3 regions of the Aureimonas phyllosphaerae genome follow, and region 2 is predicted to be linked to each of the others. Evidence: riboswitches for the same ligand, from Rfam matches in the RefSeq annotation. Region 2 holds a riboswitch; each other region holds the start of a gene.
The links. Region 2 has a riboswitch for thiamine pyrophosphate ahead of ACLNGM_RS13210 (FAD-dependent oxidoreductase). Riboswitches for the same ligand answer to the same signal wherever they lie in the genome.
Positions count from the first base shown of each region.

Region 1: another riboswitch for thiamine pyrophosphate. It lies ahead of ACLNGM_RS21325 (ABC transporter permease); the one in region 2 lies ahead of ACLNGM_RS13210 (FAD-dependent oxidoreductase).
Region 3: another riboswitch for thiamine pyrophosphate. It lies ahead of thiB (thiamine ABC transporter substrate binding subunit); the one in region 2 lies ahead of ACLNGM_RS13210 (FAD-dependent oxidoreductase).

Region 1 covers NZ_CP181348.1:4,433,256-4,440,604, forward strand. Annotated here, with positions in the region: gene ACLNGM_RS21295 (NAD-dependent epimerase/dehydratase family protein) at 1-92, opposite strand, end outside; gene ACLNGM_RS21300 (glycosyltransferase family 4 protein) at 212-1,273, shown strand; gene ACLNGM_RS21305 (hypothetical protein) at 1,346-1,588, opposite strand; gene ACLNGM_RS21310 (potassium transporter Kup) at 1,732-3,642, opposite strand; gene ACLNGM_RS21315 (DUF2934 domain-containing protein) at 4,017-4,187, shown strand; gene ACLNGM_RS21320 (DUF2171 domain-containing protein) at 4,222-4,473, shown strand; TPP riboswitch at 4,576-4,680, shown strand; gene ACLNGM_RS21325 (ABC transporter permease) at 4,819-5,610, shown strand; gene ACLNGM_RS21330 (ABC transporter substrate-binding protein) at 5,613-6,560, shown strand; gene thiD (bifunctional hydroxymethylpyrimidine kinase/phosphomethylpyrimidine kinase) at 6,557-7,349, shown strand, end outside.
Region 2 covers NZ_CP181348.1:2,781,023-2,788,371, reverse strand. Annotated here, with positions in the region: gene ACLNGM_RS13225 (thiamine phosphate synthase) at 1-153, opposite strand, end outside; gene ACLNGM_RS13220 (thiazole synthase) at 153-926, opposite strand; gene thiS (sulfur carrier protein ThiS) at 928-1,125, opposite strand; gene ACLNGM_RS13210 (FAD-dependent oxidoreductase) at 1,122-2,081, opposite strand; TPP riboswitch at 2,183-2,294, opposite strand; gene ACLNGM_RS13205 (cation:proton antiporter) at 2,294-4,162, opposite strand; gene ACLNGM_RS13200 (DUF2218 domain-containing protein) at 4,510-4,797, opposite strand; gene mmsB (multiple monosaccharide ABC transporter permease) at 4,939-6,159, opposite strand; gene mmsA (multiple monosaccharide ABC transporter ATP-binding protein) at 6,156-7,349, opposite strand, start outside.
Region 3 covers NZ_CP181348.1:1,949,693-1,957,041, forward strand. Annotated here, with positions in the region: gene ACLNGM_RS09060 (M48 family metalloprotease) at 1-1,371, opposite strand, end outside; gene ACLNGM_RS09065 (ATP-binding cassette domain-containing protein) at 1,567-2,292, opposite strand; gene thiP (thiamine/thiamine pyrophosphate ABC transporter permease) at 2,289-3,932, opposite strand; gene thiB (thiamine ABC transporter substrate binding subunit) at 3,908-4,918, opposite strand; TPP riboswitch at 4,968-5,069, opposite strand; gene ACLNGM_RS09080 (thiamine diphosphokinase) at 5,168-5,800, shown strand; gene ACLNGM_RS09085 (helix-turn-helix domain-containing protein) at 6,618-6,929, opposite strand; gene ACLNGM_RS09090 (hypothetical protein) at 7,122-7,349, shown strand, end outside.

The DNA of each region.
Region 1 (7,349 bases), 1.7 Mb from region 2:
TCGACGATCGTGACATGGTGCCCTTCGGCCGACAGGTGGAGGGAGGTGGCCCATCCGCAGAACCCGTCGCCACCCAGAACAATCACCTTCATGCGGACATCACTTTCGTCTCGTGGCGCGCCCCGGCGCACTCGGTCAGCGCAAGCTCTATCATTGCAAAAAGCATTCGGAAACGGACCTTCCGTTTCCCGGCATCGGGGGACTGTGAAACATGCGCATCCTGATCGGATCGGACGCGGCCGCGCCGCAGGTGAACGGCGTCGTCCGGGTTCTGGAAACCACGGCCGGCTGGCTCCGGCGGTTCGGCCATGAGGTCCAGCTTTTCGGACCGGACGACTGTCCGCACTCGATCCCGGCGCCGGGCTACCCGGAGGTGCGCCTCGCGGTCGCCCCGGGGCGCACGATCGCCAGCCGCATCGAGGCCTTCCGGCCCGACTCGATCCACATTCCGGTGGAGGGCACGATCGGCCTGTCGATGCGCCGCTTCTGCCGGACGCGCAACATCCCGTTCACGACCTCCTTCCACACGCGCTTCGGCGACTACTTCGACCGCAAGTTCGGCTTCGGCTCGGCCGCGGCCTATGCCGCGCAGCGCTGGTTCCACAACGGCGGGGCTGGCATGATGGTGCAGACCGACACGCTGGAGCAGGAGCTGTCGGCGCGCGGCTTTCGCAACATCTCGCGCTGGGGACGGGCGGTCGACACCGAACTCTTCCATCCCTGCCGCGGCGAGGCCGGCTTCAACGTGGACTTCCTGAACCTGCCGCGCCCGATCTTCTTGTATCTCGGCCGCGTCTCGGACGAGAAGAACCTGCCGGCCTTCCTCGGTCTCGACCTGCCGGGATCCAAGGTCGTCGTCGGCGATGGCCCGGCCAAGGCGCGGCTGGCAACCGACCACCCGGACGCGCATTTCCTCGGCTACCGCCACGGCGCGGATCTCGCACGTCATCTCTCGGCGGCCGACGTCTTCGTGTTTCCCTCGCGCTTCGAGACCTTCGGGCTCGTGGTGCTGGAATCGCTCGCCTGCGGCACGCCGGTCGCCGCGCTTCCCGTTCCCGGCCCGCGCGACATCGTCGGCGGCACGCCGCATGCCGTCCTGTCGGAGGACCTGCGCGCGGCCGCGCTCGGCGCCCTGTCGATCGACCGGGACGGGTGCCGACGGTTTGCGGAAGGGTTTTCATGGGAGCGCTGTTCGCGCGAGTTCGAGGCGAACCTCGTGCCGATCCCGCAGGTACTCTGGTCCTCGTCGGGGCAACTGGCCGAAGCGGCCTGAAACGCAAGCGCGTTTGCGTCTCTGTGAAGTCCGGCGGGTCGCATTCGACCCACCGGAACGATCTGCGGTTGGTCAGACCGCCTTGGCGGCGGCCTTGCGGGTCCGCTTCACCGGCTTGGCCGCGACGATCGCCGCCGCCGCCACGGCTTCCTCGGCCTCGCGCGCCAGGCGCAGCGCGCGCAGGCGGGTGGTCTTGTCGTTAGTCGCCTTGGCCTCGGCGCTGATCATGCGCATCGCCGATCCCTTTTCGGCGCGATTGGCGATGTCGCCGAGCTCGCTCGAGCGCGGCGTCTCGCTCCTGACTGGCATATCCATGATGCATGTCCTTCCCGGCCGGGACCTTGATCCGGCGGCACGGGACAAAGCCCCCGCGCGCGGAAAACCCGGCATGGCGGCCGGAGCGACCGCCTGAGGGAAGAACTAGAGCGCGAACGCCGGTTTGCGAGGGCGACGGGCCTTTACAGGGTGACGTAGGTGCCCAGTTCCACCACGCGGTTGGCGGGGATCTTGTAGTAGTCGATCATGTCGTAGGAGTGCCGCGCCATCTTGATGAAGAGCTGGCTCTGCCAGCGCGGCATGTCGGATCGGACCGCCGAGCGGATGCGCCGGCGTCCGACGAAGAACGTCGTCGACATCACGTCGAACTTGATGCCCTTCTCGCGCAGTTGGATGAGCGCCTGCACGAGGTTCGGCTCCTCCAGGAAGCCGTAGTGCAGCTCGATCCGGGCAAAGCCCGGCGCCAGCTCGCGGTAGTCGATGCGCTCGGCGAGCGGCACATAGGGCGTGTTCACCGTGCGGATGGTGACGATGACGTTGCGCTCGTGCAGCACGCGGTTGTGCTTGAGATTGTGCAGGAGCGCGGAGGGCACCGTCTCCGGCGTCGAGGTGAGGTAGAGGGCCGTACCCGGCACGCGCGAGACCGACGAGGTCTCCATCGCCTTGATGAAGGTCTCGAGCGACAGGTTCTGCTGCGCCGCCTTCGAGTTGAGAAGGCGAACGCCCCGCACCCACACGGCCATCAGCACGACGATGCAGCCGCCGATCACGAGCGGCAGGTAGCCGCCGTCGGCCAGCTTCAGGAGGTTGGCGGCGAGATAGGCCATGTCGATCATCAGGAACGGCGTGACCACCGCAATCGCAAGGCCAAGGCCCCACTTCCAGCCATAGGCGAAGACGACGACCGCCAGAAGGCTCGTCACCACCATCGTGCCGGTCACGGCGATGCCGTAGGCGGCGGCCAGGGAGGACGAATCCTGGAAGAAGAGGACGAGCAGCACGACGCCGATCAGCATCAGCCAGTTGACGGTCGGCAGGTAGATCTGTCCCTGCTCGGTCTCGGACGTGTACTCGATCTGCAGCCGCGGCAGGAGGCCGAGCTGGATCGCCTGCTGGGTCAGCGAGAAGGCACCGGTGATCACCGCCTGGCCCGCGATGATCGTCGCCATCGTGGCGAGGATCACGAGCGGAAGGCGCGCCCATTCGGGCGCCGACAGGAAGAAGAGGTTCGGCAGCACCGCCGGGTCGTGCAGCGCGTAGGCGCCCTGCCCGAGATAGTTGAGAAGCAGCGCCGGGCCGACGAAGCCGAGCCAGGCGATCTGGATCGGCCTCTTGCCGAAATGGCCCATGTCCGCATAGAGCGCCTCGGCACCCGTTACCGCCAGGAACACCGAGCCGAGCACGGTAAAGCCGATGATGCCATGGCTGGTCATGAACCAGAACCCATTGATCGGGTTCAGGGCATGCAGGATCTGCGGGGCGTCGCCGATATGCGAGATGCCGATCAGGGCCAAGGTGACGAACCAGATCGCCATGATCGGGCCGAAGAACCGCGCCACCTGCGATGTACCAAAGGACTGCACCGCATAGAGGCCGATGATGATCACCAGCGCGATGGGGACGATGTAGGGATCGAGCCCCGGCGCGGTGACTTTCAGACCTTCCACCGCCGACAGAACCGAGACGGCCGGCGTCAGGATCGCGTCGCCGTAGAACAGCGCGGCACCGACGATGCCAAGGCCGAGGATCACCTTGTTGGGCTTGGCGAGCGCCTTTTGCGCAAGCGCCATGAGGGACAGCGGACCGCCCTCGCCCTGGTTGTCGGCCCGCAGGATCAGCATCACGTATTTCACCGTGACGACGAAGATTAGCGACCAGACCAGCAGCGACACGATGCCGATGATCTCGCTTGCCGACGGCACGCCGCCGACATGAAGGAGCGATTCCTTCATGGCGTAGAGCGGGCTGGTCCCGATATCGCCATAGACGACGCCGATACTTCCAAGGATCAGAGGTCCAAGGCTCTTGGCGTGCGGGTTCTCGCGCGTCTGGATCTGCGTCTCGGCCGCTGGGGCCGCCTGACCGCTGGTCATTCCTCGAACGAGGCCTCCGGGATGGATCGGAACGGTGGGGTCAAGAGGCTCGACGCCTTCGCCTCTGTCTTGCGGCGCGCCCGGACGGAGCGGTACCACGGGGAATGATCGTCGCCCGCCCGCCGGAAAGCGCGCGGCACGTGCGGCAGCGGCCATAGCATGGAAACACGGTCCGGCAAATGACGCCGGTCGACGCATCGCCAAACCGGCGATGTCCAGCCAAAATTTGCCCTCGCCGCACCTGTGCCGACGCCTTCCCGGCGGGACGGGCCGTCATATGTACCCGGAACAAAAGGTCGAACTCCGGTCGGCCGGCGGGCAGAAGGCGCCGGTTCACGCAAACGGAGGACCGGAACGCGTGCGAGGAGACCGCGATGACGTCGGACAGGGATCAGGAAATCCGGAACCTGGCCTATTTCCTCTGGGAAAAGGCCGGCCGCCCGGCTGGGCACGAGCATGATTTCTGGGCCGCCGCCGCCCGCGAAGTCGAGGGCGACCAGCGCAAGGACGACGGCACGCACGAGAACCGCTTCGTCGCGCGCTGACGACGTAAAACTTCGCCAGGACGGGAGAAGCACCATGCGGCAGGACATCGCAGAACATATGGACGTGATCGGCGCCGACGGCGTGCATGTCGGCACGGTCGACCGCGTCGAGGAGCACCGGATCAAGCTGACGCGCCGAGACAGCGGCGAAGGCGATCACAAGGGCCACCATCACTACGTGCCGATCGGCCTCGTCGCCGAGGTCGAGGGCCAGACGGTGCGCCTATCGGCCAATGCCGACGTCGCCGTCTCGATGGAGGAAGAGGAGGACGGCTCGCCGGCCTGACCGACCGCCAGTCCGTGCGGCAGGCGGCGTCGCCGGCCGCCATCAGACGAGTGCCGGGTCTTCCGGCCTCGTTGACTCCGCAGCCCGGCTGCGCAATCATTTCGACATTCCGAGGGGTGCACCACACAGGTGCTGAGATGGCCGGCCGGCCGAACCCTTGAACCTGATCCGGGTCATACCGGCGTAGGAACGGGAATGGGCGTCACCGCCTTCGTTGTCTCCGCTCGAAATCCGGATCTCTTGTGGCCGCAGCCCGGCCGGGGAGATCGCATGCGCCGTTTCCACGTTCCAGACCGTCATCGATCCCCATCGAAGAGCCTGCGACCGCGCGCCTGACGCTCTCGCATGCGCGCGTTTCGCACCGTCGTAATGGGGCTCATCGCCGGGCTTCTCGCCTGGCAGGCGATCGTGCTTCTTCTCGAGCCGCCGCGCTACATGCTGCCGGCGCCCTGGGAAGTCGGTCGCACGCTCGTCGCGCAGTCAGGCCGGCTGGCGCGTGAATCGCTCGTCACCTTCACGGAAGTGGCGCTCGGGCTGATCCTCGGTGTCGCCACCGGCGCGGTCACCGGGCTCACCGCCGTCGCCTTCCCGCGTTTCGGGGCCATCCTCTGGCCGCAGGTCCTGATCCTTCAGGCGATGCCGGTCTTCGCCCTCGCCCCGCTTCTCGTTCTCTGGTTCGGCTTCGGCCTGGCCTCGAAGGTGGTTATGGCGGCCCTCATCATCTTCTTTCCCGTCGCCTCGGCCTTTGCCGACGGCCTTCGGCGCACCGACCCCGAGCTTCTCGATGCGACGGCGATGACCGAGGCGAGCCATTTCCAGGCGCTGCGGCACGTGCGCATTCCCCTTGCCATGCCCGCCCTCGTCAGCGGTCTGCGCGTCGCAGCCCCCCTCGCCCCGCTCGGGGCGGTGATCGGCGAATGGGTGGGCGCGTCGGGCGGACTCGGCTTCCTGATGATCCAGGCGAACGCGCGGATGCAGACCGACCTCCTGTTCGCAGCCTTGGCGATCCTCGCAGCCCTGACGCTGTCGCTGCGCGCCCTCGTCGACCAGATCGCGCCCCGCCTCTCGCCGTGGGCGTTCGAAGACCAGCCCCCGCCCTTCCTGAAACGACCGCCCCTCTCGAGGACCTCGACCTGATGATCCTTCGCCCGCTTCTTGCCGCCATCGGTTTCGCGCTCGCAGCGCTCGGCCCGGCCCCTGCGCTTGCAGCCGACAAGCTGACCGTCCTCCTCGAATGGTTCGTCAACCCGGATCATGTGCCGCTCGTCGTCGCGCGCGAGAAGGGGTTCTTCGCAGCGCGCGGGCTCGACGTCGACCTCGTCCCGCCGGCCGATCCGTCCGCGCCTCCGCGGCTCCTTGCTGCCGGCGAGGCCGACGTCGCCGTCCACTACCAGCCCAACCTGATGCTCGACGTGAAGGCCGGCCTGCCACTGGTGCGCTTCGGCACGCTGGTCGAGACCCCGCTCAACACCGTGATGGTGCGTGCCGACGGACCGGTGAAGACGCTCGTCGACCTCAAGGGTCGCAAGATCGGCTATTCCGTCGCCGGCATCGAGGAAGCCGTGCTCTCGGCGATGCTCGGCTCCGCCGGCCTCTCGCTCTCCGACGTCGAACTCGTGAACGTGAATTTCGCGCTGACGCCCTCACTTCTGTCGGGAAACGTCGATGCCACGATCGGCGCCTACCGGAACTTCGAACTCACGCAGATCCGCCTCGAGGGCCACGAGGGCCGGGCATTCTTTCCCGAGGAGAACGGCGTCCCCGCCTATGACGAACTGATCCTCGTCACCAGCCGTGACAAGCTCGGCGATCCGCGCCTGCCGCGGTTCCTGGCCGCCGTGGAAGAGGCGGCGATCTTTGCGACCAATCATCCGGACGAGGCGCTCGCTCTGTTCCTCAAGGCTTATCCCGATCTCGACGACGAGTTGAACCGGCGCGCCTTCGCCGACACCCTCCCGCGCTTCGCCAAGCGCCCCTTCGCGCTCGACGCCGGCCGCTACGCGCGCTTTGCCACGTTCATGAAAGACAAGGGCCTTCTCGATGCCGCGCCTCCGCTGGCCGACTATGCCGTGGAGCTGACCCCGTGACCGTGATCGCGCTCACGATCGCAGGCTCCGACTCGGGCGGCGGGGCCGGCATCCAGGCCGACCTCAAGACCTTTTCGGCGCTCGGCGTTTTTGGCGCCAGCGTCGTCACCGCCGTCACCGCTCAGAATACGCGCGGCGTGACCGCGATCGAGGACCTGTCGCCCGGCATCGTCGCAGCGCAGATCGACGCGGTCCTGTCGGACCTTGCCGTCGGTGCGATCAAGATCGGCATGGTGTCGCGCACCGAGACGATCCGCGCGATTGCCGAGCGCCTGCGCGCGCATGGACGGTGCGCCGTCGTCGATCCCGTGATGGTCGCAACCTCCGGGGATCGCCTCATGCGAGAGGAGGCGATCGAGGCGCTGCGCTCCGAACTCCTGCCGCTCGCCGACGTCGCGACGCCCAATCTTCACGAAGCTGCGCTTCTGATCGATCGGCCGATGGCTTCGGGCGAAGCCGAGATGGAACAGCAGGGCCGCGCGATCCTCGACTTCGGCGCACGCGCCGTTCTCGTGAAGGGCGGGCACGGAACGGGCTCGGACAGCGTCGATCTTCTCGTCCGACCGGAACGCGTCGAGCGCCTGTCGGCGCCGCGCGTCGCAACGCGCCACGATCACGGCACGGGCTGCACGCTCGCGGCTGCCATCACCGCCGAACTGGCGCGAGGATCGGAACTTCGGGACGCGACCGTCCGGGCCAAGGCCTACCTCACCGACGCCCTCGAAGCCGGCATGACGCTCGGCGTGGGCTCCGGCCGCGGTCCCGTCCACCATTTCCATCGCTGGTGGC
Region 2 (7,349 bases):
TGCGCAGACCGCGCGGCAACGCCGGATGTGGGAGCGCAGTTCGGGAACCGTCATGTCCTTTGCCCGCAGTTGCACAAGGCGGATGCCGAGCGGCACCAGCCGTTCGATCCAGTGCGCGTCGGGCAGCACGGGATAGAACGGATCGAGGGCGATCATGCCAGCACCCCCTTTCCGAAAACGGGAGTGGACGGCGCGGCCATATCTCGGGGCTCCATCCCGCCGGCCTCGAATGCGATGCGTCCCGCCTCGACGGCCAGCCGGAAGGCCCGGGCCATGGCGACAGGGTCCGCAGCGCTGGCGACGGCCGTGTTGAGAAGAACGCCGTCGTAGCCGAGTTCCAACGCGTCGGCCGCGTGCGAGGGGCGGCCGAGACCGGCATCGACGATCAGCGTCACATCGGGAAACTGTGCCCGCAGCGACCGAAGCCCGTAGCGGTTGTTGAGGCCGAGACCAGAACCGATCGGCGATCCCCACGGCATCAGCACCTCGCAACCGGCGGAGAGCAGCCGTTCGGCCACCACAAGATCCTCGGTCGTATAGGGAAGAACCTTGAACCCCTCGCCGATGAGGATCCGGGCGGCCTCGACGAGACCGAACACGTCGGGCTGCAACGTGTCGGCGTGGCCGATCACTTCAAGCTTCACGAGGTCCGTGTCGAGAAGTTCCCGGGCCATCTGCGCCGTCGTCACCGCTTCCTTCACGGTGTGACAACCGGCCGTGTTCGGCAGGAACGCGAGATCGAGGTCGCGGATCTCGTCCCAAAAACCCGGTCCGCCCTTCCCGATCCCGGCCGCCTCCCGGCGGAGCGAGACGGTGACGATCTCCGCGCCCGACGCCACGATCGCCTCGCGCATGGCGGCCGGCGAGGGGTAGAGTGCCGTGCCGAGCATCAGACGCGAGGCGAAGGTCCGATCATACAGGCGCATCTCAGCCCCCCTTCATCGGCGACAGAATTTCGACGGCGTCGCCCTCCGCGATCATTGTGCTTCCGCGCGCAGCCCGCGGCACGAACTCGCGGTTCAACGCCGTCGCCACAGCCTCGGGTCGGTAGTCGAGTTCGGCAAGCAGCGCATCGAGGTCAGAAGAGGCAATCTCGCAGGGCTCGCCGTTCAACCGGATCTTCATGCGGGCTCCTTGGCGCCGACGAGAATGTCGGCAGCGATCTTCGAAAAGGCGGGGGACAGGAGAAATCCGTGGCGATAAAGGCCGGAAAAGGCGACGCCGTTCTCGGTGCGGTCGACGCGAGGAAGGTTGTCCGGCAGCGCCGGGCGGCGCCCGCTGCCGACCTCCAGCACCTCCGCCTCCGCAAACGCCGGGTGCAGCGCGAAAGCGGCTGTCAGGAGTTCCACGGCCGAGCGAAGCGTGATGCCGCCGGCGGCCTCGCTCTCGACCATCGTCGCGCCGATCATGAAGACATGGTCGTCGCGCGGCACGACGTAGATCGGCCAGCGCGGATGAAGCAGCCGGACCGGCCGCTTGAGATGGACATCCGGGCATCGCACGATTGCCATCTCGCCGCGTACCGAGCGAAGACGGGGCATGGCGGCCGCAAGCCCTCGACAGTCGGCGACCCGTTCGCCTCCGAGACCGGAGGGATCGACGGCCGACCGGAAGCAAACGCGTCCTCCGGCCGCCTCGATCCGCCGGCAGAGATCGTTCAGCGCCCGGCGTGGGTCGAGATGCGCCTCGCCATCGAAGAAGAGCGCCCGCGGGAAACGGCCGCCGAGATCGGGCTCCAGCGCGGACAGCTCTTCGGCGTCCAGCCAGCGGTGCGCCTGCGTCCGTGCGGCGAACTGATTGAGATCAGCGGCGTCTCGGCCTGAAGCGATCACCAGCGTGCCGTTCATTCGGACGTCCGTCACGCCCTTCCAGAACCCGATCCCCTCGAGCCCTGGCACGATGACGCTGCGATCCGCGACGCTCGCCTCGCAAAAGGGTGCCAGCATCCCGCCGGCCAGCCAAGAGGCCGAAGCGCCGAGATCGGCGCCCCGTTCGTGAACCACGACGTCGCTCCCCGCCTCGACAAGACGCAGCGCCGTCGTGAGCCCGGCCACACCGGCTCCCAGCACGTGGATGGTCATCGCCGCTCCCCAGCCGCGATCAGTCGTAATGGCGGCTGGAAGGGAATTCGCCCGCCGCGGCAAAGGGCCGGACGCGTTCGACGGCGTCCGGCAAGCCCTTCTGGAGCGGGTCACTCCATCCCTACGCCAGTGCGAACTGGATCAGGTTCATGGGGTCGCCGGGCATTCGAGCCGGCCTCTCAGTTCCCTGTCGGAACTCCCCCTGGAAGCCTTCAGGGTAAGCGATCCGACCCGGCTGTCAATGCCGCGCCGTTCATCGGCTCCTCCGCCTGCAGAATCGGACCGTCGCCAGGCGGCAGGTCCGACCGGGCATCGAGTAGGTGTTCCGCGATGGCCCTTGCGGTCACCTCGTCGCCGTTGATTACCGTGTCCGCTCCAGCGTGGATCAGTCGCTCGCGTTGTTCGCCCGAATGGACGCGGGCGGTGATGCGGACCGACGGGTTGGCGGCGCGCGCCGCGTTGATGATCGCAACGGCTTCGAAGCTGTTCGGGAACGCAAGGACGATATCGCGCGCCTTGGCGATATTGGCCGCGCCGAGCACTTCCGGCTTCACGGCGTTTCCGACGACCGCTTCCAGACCCGCCGTTCGGATACGGGCGACGCGCTTGTCCGCGTCCTCGATCACGACAAAGGACCGTCCTGCATCCGCCAATCGCTGGGCGATCCGCGAACCGACACGGCCGTAGCCGACGAGGACGAGGTGGTCGACGAGAGCGGTCGGTCTCAAATTCTCCGATTCGATCGCAACGCTGCCGGCCGGGATGTGCGTCGGCACCGTACCGGCCGGCTGTGTCTGCGGCTCGTGCCCCCTGCCCCCGCCGAACGTCGCCGGTGAGACCGACGGCGCTGCTTCCACGAGCGCCCCGCGCTCGAGCCTCTGCCTGAGGCGGTCGATCGAGGAGAAGAGGATCGGGTTCAGCATGATCGACAGGATCGCGCCCGCGAGGATCAGGTCGCGAGCTTGGGGCGGAAGGATGTTCAATCGCCCGCCGAGCTCCGCGAGAATGAACGAGAACTCGCCGATCTGCGCCAGCGAAACGGAGATCGTGAGGGCAGTCGACACGGGGTGTCCGAATGCGCGCACGATGACGAAGGCGGCGAGCGACTTTCCGAAGACGATGATCAGCACCGTCGCGAGGATCGGAAGCGGATCCTCGATCAGGCTTCGCGGATCGAACAGCATGCCGACTGAAACGAAGAACAGGACCGCGAATGCGTCACGCAGCGGCAGCGTGTCCTCGGCCGCACGGTGGCTCAGGTCCGACTCGGCCATGATCATGCCAGCGAAGAAGGCGCCGAGCGCCAGCGACACACCGAACAGCGAGGCCGCACCGAAGGCGACGCCGAGCGTGATCGCAAGCACGGCAAGACGAAACAGCTCCCGCGACCCGGAGCTGGCCGTCATCTGCAACGCCCATGGAATGATTCGCCGTCCGACCAGCAGCATCAGAACGACGAAGAGGCAGAGCTTGAACACCGTCATCAGGATGACGCCGGAGACGCCGAGCCCGAGATCGGTGAAGACGCCGCTCCCGCTGCTCGGCGCGGTCCCGCCGAGCGCCGTGGCAAACGCCGGCAGCAGCACGAGCGTCAGAACCATTGCCAGATCCTCGACGATCAGCCAGCCGACCGCGATGCGCCCCTTTCCCGTCTCGATCAGTCGCCGCTCCTGCATCGCGCGCAGGAGCACCACGGTGGACGCGACGGAGAGAGCAAGCCCGAACACGAGGCCCGCCCCAACCGACCAGCCGAGAAGCCAGGCGAGGCCCATGCCGAGGAGCGTTGCACAGGCGATCTGAACGACGGCACCCGGCAGGGCGATCGCGCGCACCGACATCAGGTCCGCCAAACTGAAATGCAGTCCGACGCCGAACATCAGGAGGATCACGCCGAGTTCGGCGAGTTCCGTCGCCAGCCCCTGATCAGCGACGAAGCCCGGCGTGAACGGTCCGACGCTGATGCCGGCCAGGAGATAGCCGACGATCGGAGAGATGCCGAAGCGGTTCACGAGCGTACCGAACACGAAGGCGAGGCCCAGTCCGGCCACGATCGTCTCGATCAACGGCATATCGTGCAGCATCGTCGCGCCCCTCGGCTTCGAATCTCTCCGGATCGTGGTTCTTCCGGGGATAGGCGATGATGGCCGCGCTTGCAGCACAAAACGCGAGGCGCACCAAGGACGGGGCGGTTTCGGTCAGTCCCTTGAGCCGGTGAGACGCGTCAGGGCATTCTCCAGCCTCTACTCCTGCGCGGGTCAAGTGGAGATGGGATCGATATGCGTTTCAACCATATCGTTCGGGGACCGTGCTTCAATCTCACAATCCTAATGATGGAGGGTCAGACCCGGCCGGGATACCGACGCCCGCTTCGCTCTTTCATCATCCCGCGATAACCGTTGCGTCTGGCTGGCTCGATCTTGAAGATCGATCAACCCTCGCGCTTCCAGTCGAATGTCAGTTCCTCTCGGAATGCGAAGCGGCGGATATGGTCGGCAACGACGCCTTCCATCCGGTCCAGCGTCTCGGTCTCGTCGGCGACGACGGCGATCTCGAGCCGGTCATCTCCGGCCAGGAGCGAAACCCGCGCAGAAGACATGTCGATCGTGCCCTCCTGCGGATCGAAGGTCACCACAAACTTGTGGGACCAGTGCTTGCAGAGCTGCTGCAGGTATCGACTGGCGTGGGTCGTCGGAACAACGGCGCGTGCGGTCGGCATGAGGACTTCCTTGGTTCGCGTCGTTCGAGCCGTACCTCTCTCCGACGGCGCCCCGCAATCCTCCTGCCACGTACTCGACGCGAAAAAGGGCGCGGCGCCGAAGTCTCGGCGCCACGCCCTTCCGATGTTAGTGACGGACCGTCAGGCCTTATTGCGGTTGTAGACGTCGAAGCAAACGGCGGCGAGAAGCACGAGGCCCTTCACCAGCTGCTGATAATCGATCGACAGCTGCATGGACGTCTGCATGCCCATGTTCAGCGCGCCCATGATGAAGGCGCCGATGACCGCACCGGTCACCTTGCCGACGCCGCCGTAGGCGGAAGCGCCGCCGATGAAGCAGGCCGCGATGACGTCGAGCTCGAGACCCGTGCCGTTCTTGGCGGTGGCCGAACCGACGCGCGCGAAGAACACGAGGCCGGCGATGGCGGCGAGGACGCCCATGTTGACGAAGGCGAGGAAGACGATCCGCTCGGTCTTTACGCCCGAAAGCTTGGCGGCCTTCTCGTTGCCGCCGACCGCGTAGACGCGGCGGCCGATCGTGGTCCGCGACGTGACGAACGCATATATCGCGATCAGGACCGCCATCAGGATCAGGACGTTCGGCAAGCCGCGATTGGTCGCGAGCAGGTATCCCATGAACAGAATGGCGACGGTGACGAGCGCCACGCGGCCGTAGAAGAACGCCTGCGGCTCGGCGACCGGGCCGACGCGGCTGCGAGCCGAACGCTTGGTGACGGCGAACATAGCAAAGCCGACAGCGAGCACGATCGCGAGGATCAGCGTCGTCGAGTTGGCGAGGCCCATGACCGGCAGGAGGTCGGGGATCGTGCCCGTCGAGATCGCGCGCAGCGATGCCGGGATCGGCGAGATCGACGACGACGACCCGAGCGTCATGAAGGTCAGGCCGCGGAAGACGAGCATGCCGGCCAGCGTGACGATGAAGGACGGAATCCGCAGGAAGGCGACGAAGTAGCCCTGGATGGCTCCGATCACAGCGCCGACCACGAGACACATCACCACCGCGATGGGCACGGGTATGTCGTAGAGCACCATCAGGACGGCGCCGACGGCACCGACGAAACCGACCACGGACCCGACCGAGAGGTCGATGTGGCCGGTGATGATGATCAGCAGCATGCCGATCGCCATGATGATGACGTAGCTGTTCTGGAGGAACAGGTTGGTGAGGTTCGAGGCCGACACGAAGGTCGGGCGGCCGGTCGCGGCCGAGTAGGCGGCGAAGAACAGGATGATCGCGACCAGCGCGACCAGCATGCCGTATTCGCGAAGGTTGTTCTTGAAATAGTCGAGGCTGGCCCCGCCCCCCTGCCCGCCCGGGGCTTCCACGGTCTTGATGCTCATGCCGCGTCTCTCCCTGCGGTACGAATGATGGCGCGCATGATGCTTTCCTGTGTCGCCTCGCCGCGCGGCAGCTCGGCCACGAAGCGCCCTTCGTTCATGACGTAGATGCGGTCGCACATGCCGAGGAGTTCAGGCATTTCCGACGAGATCATCAGAATGCCCTTACCCTCGGACGCGAGCCGCTCGATGATGGAGTAGATCTCGAACTTCGCGCCGACGTCGATGCCGCGCGTCGGCTCGTCAAGGATCAGGAGCTCGGGGTTCGAGAAGAGCCACTTGGACAGCACGACCTTCTGCTGGTTGCCGCCCGAGAGGTTCAGCGTCTTGTGGAAAATGTTGGACGAGCGGATGCGAAGGCTCGACCGGTAGTCTTCCGCCACCTTGCGCTCGCGATCCTCGTCAATCACCCCGCCCTTGGCGATGCCGGGAAGATTGGCGAGCGAGATGTTCTGCCGGATGTCGTCCTCGAGCAGCAGCCCGTAGTGCTTGCGGTCCTCGGTCACGTAGGCGAGCCCGGCCTCGATCGCCTTTGGGATCGTGGAGACGTCCACCGGCTTGCCGTGCAGGAAGGCTTCGCCGGTGATGTGGCGCCCGTAGGACTTGCCGAATACGCTCATCGCGAGCTCGGTGCGCCCGGCGCCCATCAGGCCGGCGATGCCGACGATCTCGCCCTTGCGGACGTTGAAGGAGACGTCCTTCACGATCTGGCGCTGCGTGTTGAGGTGGTGGAACGCGTTCCAGCCCTTTACCTCGAACAGGACCTCGCCGATCTTCGGATGACGCGGCGGATAGCGGTCGTCGAGCTGACGGCCCACCATGTCACGGATGATCTGGTCCTCGCTGACGCCGGCCTTGCAGTCGAGCGTCGAGACCGTGGAGCCGTCGCGGATCACGGTGATGGAGTCGGCCACGCGCGAGATCTCGTTCAGCTTGTGGCTGATCATGATCGAGGTGAGCCCCTGCTTCTTGAACTCCAGAAGGAGGTCGAGAAGCGCCTGGCTGTCGCGCTCGTTGAGGCTGGCGGTCGGCTCGTCGAGGATGAGCAGGCGCACCTTCTTCGAGAGCGCCTTGGCGATCTCGACCAGCTGCTGCTTGCCGATGCCCATGTCCTTGATCAGCGTCGTCGGCGGCTCGGACAGGCCGACCTGCTTGAGAAGCTCGCTCGACCGACGGAAGGCCTCGTCCCAGTT
Region 3 (7,349 bases), 830 kb from region 2:
GTCGCCGGCTCGCGCGGTGACGATGCGAACGCGCAGCGGCTTCAACTGCTCGCGCTCTTCCGGCCGCAGCACGCGGAACGACCCGGCGACGCTGTCGGCGATCTGCGGAAGGCGCGCGGCGGCGTCCGCCGGGAGCGCTGTCAGGAACCGGTAGACCTGGCTCCCGACGCGGATGACCGTGACGTTGAAGACGTAGGACCCGCCGACCGCCTGTGCCGAGACGGCTTCGAGATCGCCGATGCGGATCGGCCGGATCGTCGAGGCGTCGAGACCGCCGACCCAACCGCTCTGGATGTAGTCCGCAAGCGTCGTCGAGGGCGGCAGGGCGACGCCGTCGAAGCGGATCGCCGTGTCGCCGGGACCGGTCGCCAGCACCGCCTCGGCCGTGTTGTCGATCACGAAACCGTCCGGCACGCCGAAGGTGATGCCAAGGCCCGGATGGTAGAAGGTCCGTCCGCGCACGTAGCCTTCCGACGCGGTGTCGCCGAACAGCATGCCGTCGATCCCGGCGAGATAGCGGTCGCGGTCGGTGACGCCGGTGCCGGGGGGGCCGAACGCGCTGGCATGGCGGCGCGCGAGTTCGACGCGCTGGGGCGCGGCGGGGTGCGAGGCGAGGAAGTCGAGGTTCGGGTTGCTGGCCTGGAACGCGTTGCGGAACGAGGAAAACGAGTCCATCGCCTTCAGGAAGCGCGCGGCGGCATAGGGATCATAGCCGGCGTCGCCGGTCTGCTTGATCCCCATCGCATCGGCCTGCAGTTCCTGATTACGCGAGAAGCTGGCGAGGTTCAGCCGGCCGCGTGCCAGTGCCGCGCGCGCAGCCGTCGTGTCGGTCGCCAGAACCTCGGTCACCACGCGGCCCGCAAGCTCGGCAGCCTCCTCGCGCTGCTGACGCTCGATGCCGTGGTTCGCCTTCACGTGACCCATCTCATGGGCGAGCACCGCCGCGACCTCGGCCGAATCGTTGGCGAGCGCCAGAAGGCCGCGGGTCACATAGAGGTAGCCGCCGGGCAGGGCGAAGGCGTTGATGTTGGGCGAATTGAGGACCGTGATCGAATAGGCGCGGCCGGGATCGCTCGACACGGCATTCAGCTTGCCGACGATGCCGGCCAGCATGCGCTCGAGCTTCGGGTCGGAATAGGCGCCGCCATAGGCCGCGAGGATGCGCGGGTGCTGCGACTTGCCGATGGGCGACTGGGGATCGTTCGACTGCACCGCCTCGAACGACACCGGCGCGCGGTTGACCGGGGCGACGAGGCTCGATTCCGTGCCCGCGCCGCTCGCCACGTCCTCCAAGCCGCCGGTCAGCGTGGTGCAGCCAGCCAGCCACAGCGCGAAGGGCAGTGCGAAACCTGTGCGCAGGGCCCGGCCCATGCCGTTCCTCGCCCGCTCCGTTCCCGCTGGCCGCGCCCGTTGTCGCATTCCAGAATGTCCCCACACATGCCGATCCGTCCGGATCGTCTTCCGGTCTAGCCGATCAGGGCCGAGCCGTGGAAGGGCCGGCGCGTCACAGGATGCCATGAAACGCCTCGCCCGCACGCTGCCCCATGAGAGAGGAAAGGGACCAAATTAGGGTTCGGATCCGCGCGTCGCGCCGAGATAGGCGGCAACGCGGGGATGGCGCCCCGAAAGGACCTCGTCCGGCGTGCCGCTGAGGACGATCCGTCCCGCCTCCAGAAACGCCAAACGGTCGGCGTGTCCGAGCGCGTCGCCCGGATGATGCGTGACCATGACGATCGCGGGCGGCCGCGGGGCCTCGACCCGCAGGCAATCGATGAGGTCCAGCATCTCCTTGCGCAGAGCCGGCCCGAGGGCTGCGAAGGGTTCGTCCAGCGCAAGGATCGGTCGCTCGCGCAGGAACGCGCGGGCCAGCGCCACGCGCTGGCGCTCGCCGCCGGACAGTTCGCCCGGCAACCGCCCGGCGAGGGCACCGAGCCCGACGCGGGCCAGCGCATCGCGCGCCCGGGCGAGGGCGGCTTCGGGCAGCCGCCAGGTCGGGCTGATGCCGAGCGCGACGTTTCGCTCGGCCGACAGGTGCGGGAAGAGGTTGTCGTCCTGGAACACCACGCTGATCGGACGCTCGGCCGGCGAGCGGTCCGTCACATCGCGCCCTTCGAGACGTACCGTGCCGGATTCGGGCTTCAGGAAACCGGTGAGGATGTCGAGCAGGGTCGATTTCCCCGCGCCCGACGGACCGATCACCGCCAACCACTCGCCCGGCGCGACGTTGAGGTCGAAGCGCATCCCGCTCGTCTCGTGCGCGAAGGTGACGGCGTCGAGTTCGATGGCGTTCATTCGGGTGTCTTTCGGCCGCCGAGACCGCGCTCGGCGAGGAGAATCAGTCCGAGGCACAGGAGCGCCAGAAGAAGCGCGATACCTTCCGCATCGGTCGAGCGATAGCTGCCCATGCGCTGGAGCAGGAGATAGGGGAGGGTGACGAGGTCGGAATTGCCGAAGAGGGCGACCACCCCGAGATCGCCGAGCGAAACCGCCATGCCGAAGGCGCCGGCGAGCGCCAGCGGACGGCGCAGCGCCGGCCATTCGACATGCCGCAGCCGGGCGAAGCCTCTGAGGCCGAGATGATCGGCGAGGCGGCCATGCCGTCGCGCGACCGCGGCGACTTCGGGAGCGAGGATGCGTGTCGCATAGGGCACGACGAGGATCGCGTTGCCGATCACGACGATGGCCGGCGCGAACCGGGCGACGTCGCCGATTTCGCGCAAAGTGAGGAACCAGCCGGCGCCGACGACGATCGGCGGCACGACCAGGACGAGGCTGCTGGATAGCGACAGGAGGATGCCACCGCCGCGACCCGCGCCGCTGGTGCCGAATGCGAGGGCCGCGGAAAGGACCAGTCCGAGAATCGAGGCTGCGACCGCGATGGCAAGGCTGCGCGAAAGCGCGGCAAGAAACGCCGGATCGGCGACGATCCGCGGGAGATCGGCCTGCAGGCCCGCCACGAGGATCGCGAGAAGTGGCGCGAGAAGAAACGCGGTTGCCGTCGCGACCACTGTGGCGTCCCAGGCGAAGGCCGGCACCGACCGGCGATCGAAGCGTCGACTGGCCTGCGCGAGGCCGAACCCTGCGTCCACGCCACCGGTCCAGCCCGTCGTCGGCAGGAGGAGCAGCGCTACCAGCCCGACCTGGACGAGCGACAGCGTGAGGGCGCGCGCCGGATCGAAGTCGTAGCGCAGCGACTGGTAGATCGCGACCTCGAGCGTCGTCGCACCCGGCCCGCCGCCCAGCACGAGCACGAGCGTAAAGCTCGTGACGCACAGCATGAACACGAGGCCAGCGGCGGGACCGAGCGTGCGCCGGACCACCGGCCATTCGACGATGCGGAATGTCGCCCAGCGCGACAGCGACAGCTGCCCGGCGATCTTCCAGCTTTCCGCCGGCACGCCGGAGAGGCCGCCCAGGGTCAGCCGGGCGACGAGCGGCATGTTGAAGAAGACGTGCGCGACGAGGATGCCGGTGAGGCCGTAGATCGAGGGGCGCGGGAGGCCCGCGAGCACGAAGGCGTCGGCGACGACCCCGTTTCGGCCGAACACGGTGATGAGCCCGAGCGCGCCGACCAGGACGGGCAGCGCCTGCGGGAGGAAGAAGAGGCGCAGGAGCAGGGCACGGCCGGGGAAGCGGAGGCGATCAAGCGCCAGCGCTAGGGGCACCCCGAACGCGACCGAGAGGAGGGTCGACAGGACGGCCTGCAGAAGCGTGAAGCCGAGGACCGTGCGCAGATAGGGATCGGCGAGAAGAGCGACGGGCGAGGCCGGCGGGATGCCGGCGAAGAGCGGCAGGAATGCGAGGGGCAGGAGGCAGAAGCCGAGCACGAAAGCGGCCGCCAGCATCCCGGCCCGGCGCCGGCGCCGGGCATCGTCCCCGATGCGCGCGCCCGGTCGTTCGCCCGTCCTCAGCGCCCGAGACCCCGCAGCCATTCCGCCGTCCATTCGGCGCGATGGGTGGCGACGTCGGCAGCCGGAATCTCCAGCGGACGCGACGGCTGGACGAGGGTGTCGAAGGCGGCGGGAAGCGGCTCGCCGGTCGGGGCGGCGGGCAGCGACCAGTTACCGGTCGGGATGATCGACTGGAACTCCGGCGTCAGCATGAAGGCGAGGAAGCGGCGCGCGAGCTCGGGCTGGCGCGAGGTCCGCAGCATCCCCGCAAGTTCCACTTGGAGGTAGTGCCCTTCCGAGAAGGCGGCGGCCTTGTACCGGTCCGTTCCCTCCTCGATCTGGTGGTAGGCCGGCGAGGTCGTATAGGACAGGACGATCGGCACCTCGCCCTTGGTGAAGAGGCCGTAGGCCTCGCTCCAGCCGGGCGTCACGGTGAGGACGCGGCGGGACAGCTCGGCCCACTTCGCCTCCGCCTGGTCGCCGAAGACCGCCTTCATCCAGAGGAGCAGGCCAAGGCCCGGCGTCGAGGTGCGCGCATCCTGGATCGCGATCTTCTGGTCGGGATCGCCGGAAACAAGTTCGGCAAGGCTCTTCGGCGGGTCGGCGATGCTCTCGGAATCGTAGACGAAGGCGAGATAGGAATAGTCGAAGGGCACGAACGTATCGTCGGAAAAGCCACCGGGGATCGTCAGCGGCTTAAGGTCGACGCCGGACGAAGCGAACAAGCCCGTCGCCTTCAGTTCGGGCACGAGCTCGGCGGTCATCCCGAGCGCCACGTCGGCCTGCGTGCCCTCGCCTTCGAGCTTCAGCCGGTTGAGGATGGCGACGCCGTCCTCAAGGCCGACGAAGCGGAGATCGCAGCCGCACTGCGCCTCGAACGCCTTCTCGATGCGCGGGCCCGGCCCCCAGTCCGGCGTGAAGCTCTCGTAGGTGTAGACGGTGAGCACCGGCCGGTCGGCGTCTTGCGCAAGAGCGATCGACGGCAGGACGGCGGCGGCGGCGCAGAACGCGGAAAGGGCCAGGCGCATGAATGGAACTCCTCTTGCCGGAGTTCGATGCGCGCTCCCTCGACCACCTGCCGCGGAAGCCCCCCATCCCTCCGCCGGTACGAGCCGGATCAGGTTCAGCGGGTTGGCGGACAGCCTCTCAGCCCCGGCAAGGGCACCCCGTGTGAGCGGCCACAACGTTGCCCGGATCACGCCGGGAGAGCAAGGGGTTGGTGGCCCGCGACGTGCAACTCTCCCCAGCCGCGCGGCAATACGCTATGCGCTGGCGCGATGAGCCGCTTCACGATCCTTCTCGCCGGTCCGATCCACGCGTCGGCGCGCCTTCTGGCCGAGGTGCGCGGTACGCGTACGATCGCGGCCGATGCCGGCATCGCGCATGCCGCGACCCTGGCGCTCAGCCCGGAACTCTGGGTCGGCGATTTCGACTCGCACGAGGGCGAAGACCCCGTCGACGTGCCGCGCCACGAATGGCCGCGCGACAAGGATCGGACCGACGGCGAGATCGCGATCTCCGAGGCCTTCGAGCGGGGCGCCAGCTCCGTGCTTCTCGTCGGTGCCTTCGGCGGGCGAACGGATCATGTCTTCTCGCATCTTGTCGTGGCCCTGCGCGAAAGCGCGGCGGGGCGCCCCGTGACGATGTTCGACGGCCGCGAATGGGCCTTTCCCCTCGCGGCAGGGCGACAGGCCTTCGCGTCCGAGCCCGGCGCGCAGTTCTCGATCCTCAAGTTCTCCGACCTTCGCGGCCTGACGATCGAAGGCGCACGCTTCCCGCTGGATCGCGCCGATATCGCGTTCTCGTCGATCCTGACACAGAGCAACGAGGCGATTGGCCGGGAGGTGACGATCGACCTCGCAGATGGGCGAGCCGTTTTCCTGCTGCAGGCCGATCCCGCGCGGCGCTGACGTCTTGCGGCAAGGCTGGCCCTCGGCGGACCGTTCGTATAAGCTTCGTCCCGGTCGGTCTCATAGCTCAGCAGGATAGAGCAAGTTCCATAGGTGACCAGCTTACCAGTCGCTGCTTTCAATGGCTTTCGAGGGTGGTAAAGTTACCGACGACCGTTCGTCGCTCGTCACAACGCAAGGCGTCCGCAGACCAGTCCCCTCACACCTCGGACGTGATCGCTTGTGTCAGGGCATTCGATGCGGTACGGTCCTGCGATGACAGACGGGGCGCCCACCAGCGGTCGTCGTCGTTTTCGTCTGCGTAGCTCAGCAGGATAGAGCACAGGATTCCTGGTATCAAATTGGGCGGCGCGCTTCGAAAGTTCGCGTCGGATCTGCTCAAAGTCGGGGAACGCTTCTCGCGCTCGCGAGGTGCCGATCCCGAGCCAAGCCGGAGCGATCCGGAAGGTGTAGAGACTGGTAGGGCAGCACCTAAAGGCTTCGGTCCACGGTGAAGGGACAGTCCAGACCACGAACGCCGTGAGGCGGCGGCGAAAGTCGAAGTGGTATGAATCCTGGGGTCGTGGGTTCGAATCCCGCCGCAGACACCATCTCCTTCGATCCGAGCCATAGGTTGGGCCCGCGCGCCGGCGCGGACGCCCGCGCCTTCTCGCGAAGTCATTCCGAAGCTGGTTCGGCACGCCGTCGCCAAGCATGGGTTGCCGACGCGTCGCCTGTGCCCGCGCCATGCCACCCGACGGTCCGCCGGGGGTGCCGACGTTCCCGCGGCATCAGCCCGCGACCTCCCGCACGATGCGCGACGGCGTGCGGCCGAGCCTCAGCCGGGAGCCTCGACCTTCTTCTTCTTGCGGCTCCGCGCCTGCGCCGAGCGCGTCCGCGTCCAGCCCGCCGCGACGTCCCGCGTGACGCGCAGGCCGGGGCCGTGGAACTCGGTCTCGCCGATGAAGACGACGCCCGCGGCCTCCAGGGCCTGCTTCACGTTCTCCATGGTCGACAGCATGCAGTCCCCCTTTCCCGCCTCCATGTTCAGCAGCGAGCGGCGGGCGACCTTGGCCTTTTCGGCAAGGTCCTCGAGGGACAGGTCGGCCAGCAGCCGGGCGGCTCGCAGGAGGTTGGGATCGACGGGCATCGCGGCGGAGGATCGCTCACGGGACGCTCTTGTCAACAATTACGATAATAGTGCACTCGGGTATCCCATGAGGGCATTCAGTTGCACCGAAGCGCGCGCCGTCGTAAGGAATCGCCGCCGACCCATGCCAGGGTGATTCGCGGGCCACCACCGGGCCGGCGGCCCTGCCGCGCCGAGACGGGAGTTCGCGACGTGCCATCCGTACCGCCCGCCCTCGACGAGATCCTCGGCATGGCGCAGGCCCGCCGCGACCGCGCGGCCGCCCGCGCGGCGGACAGGGAGCGGCGCGGAGCTGCCGCGTCCGGCTCGATCCTCCCTTCCGCCGACCAGCTCCTGCGCGGGCATCCGCCGCTGGGCGGCGACATCCGGACCGACATCCAAGGATTCGTGGGCTCCGTGCCCGCGGAATCGCTGGACCGC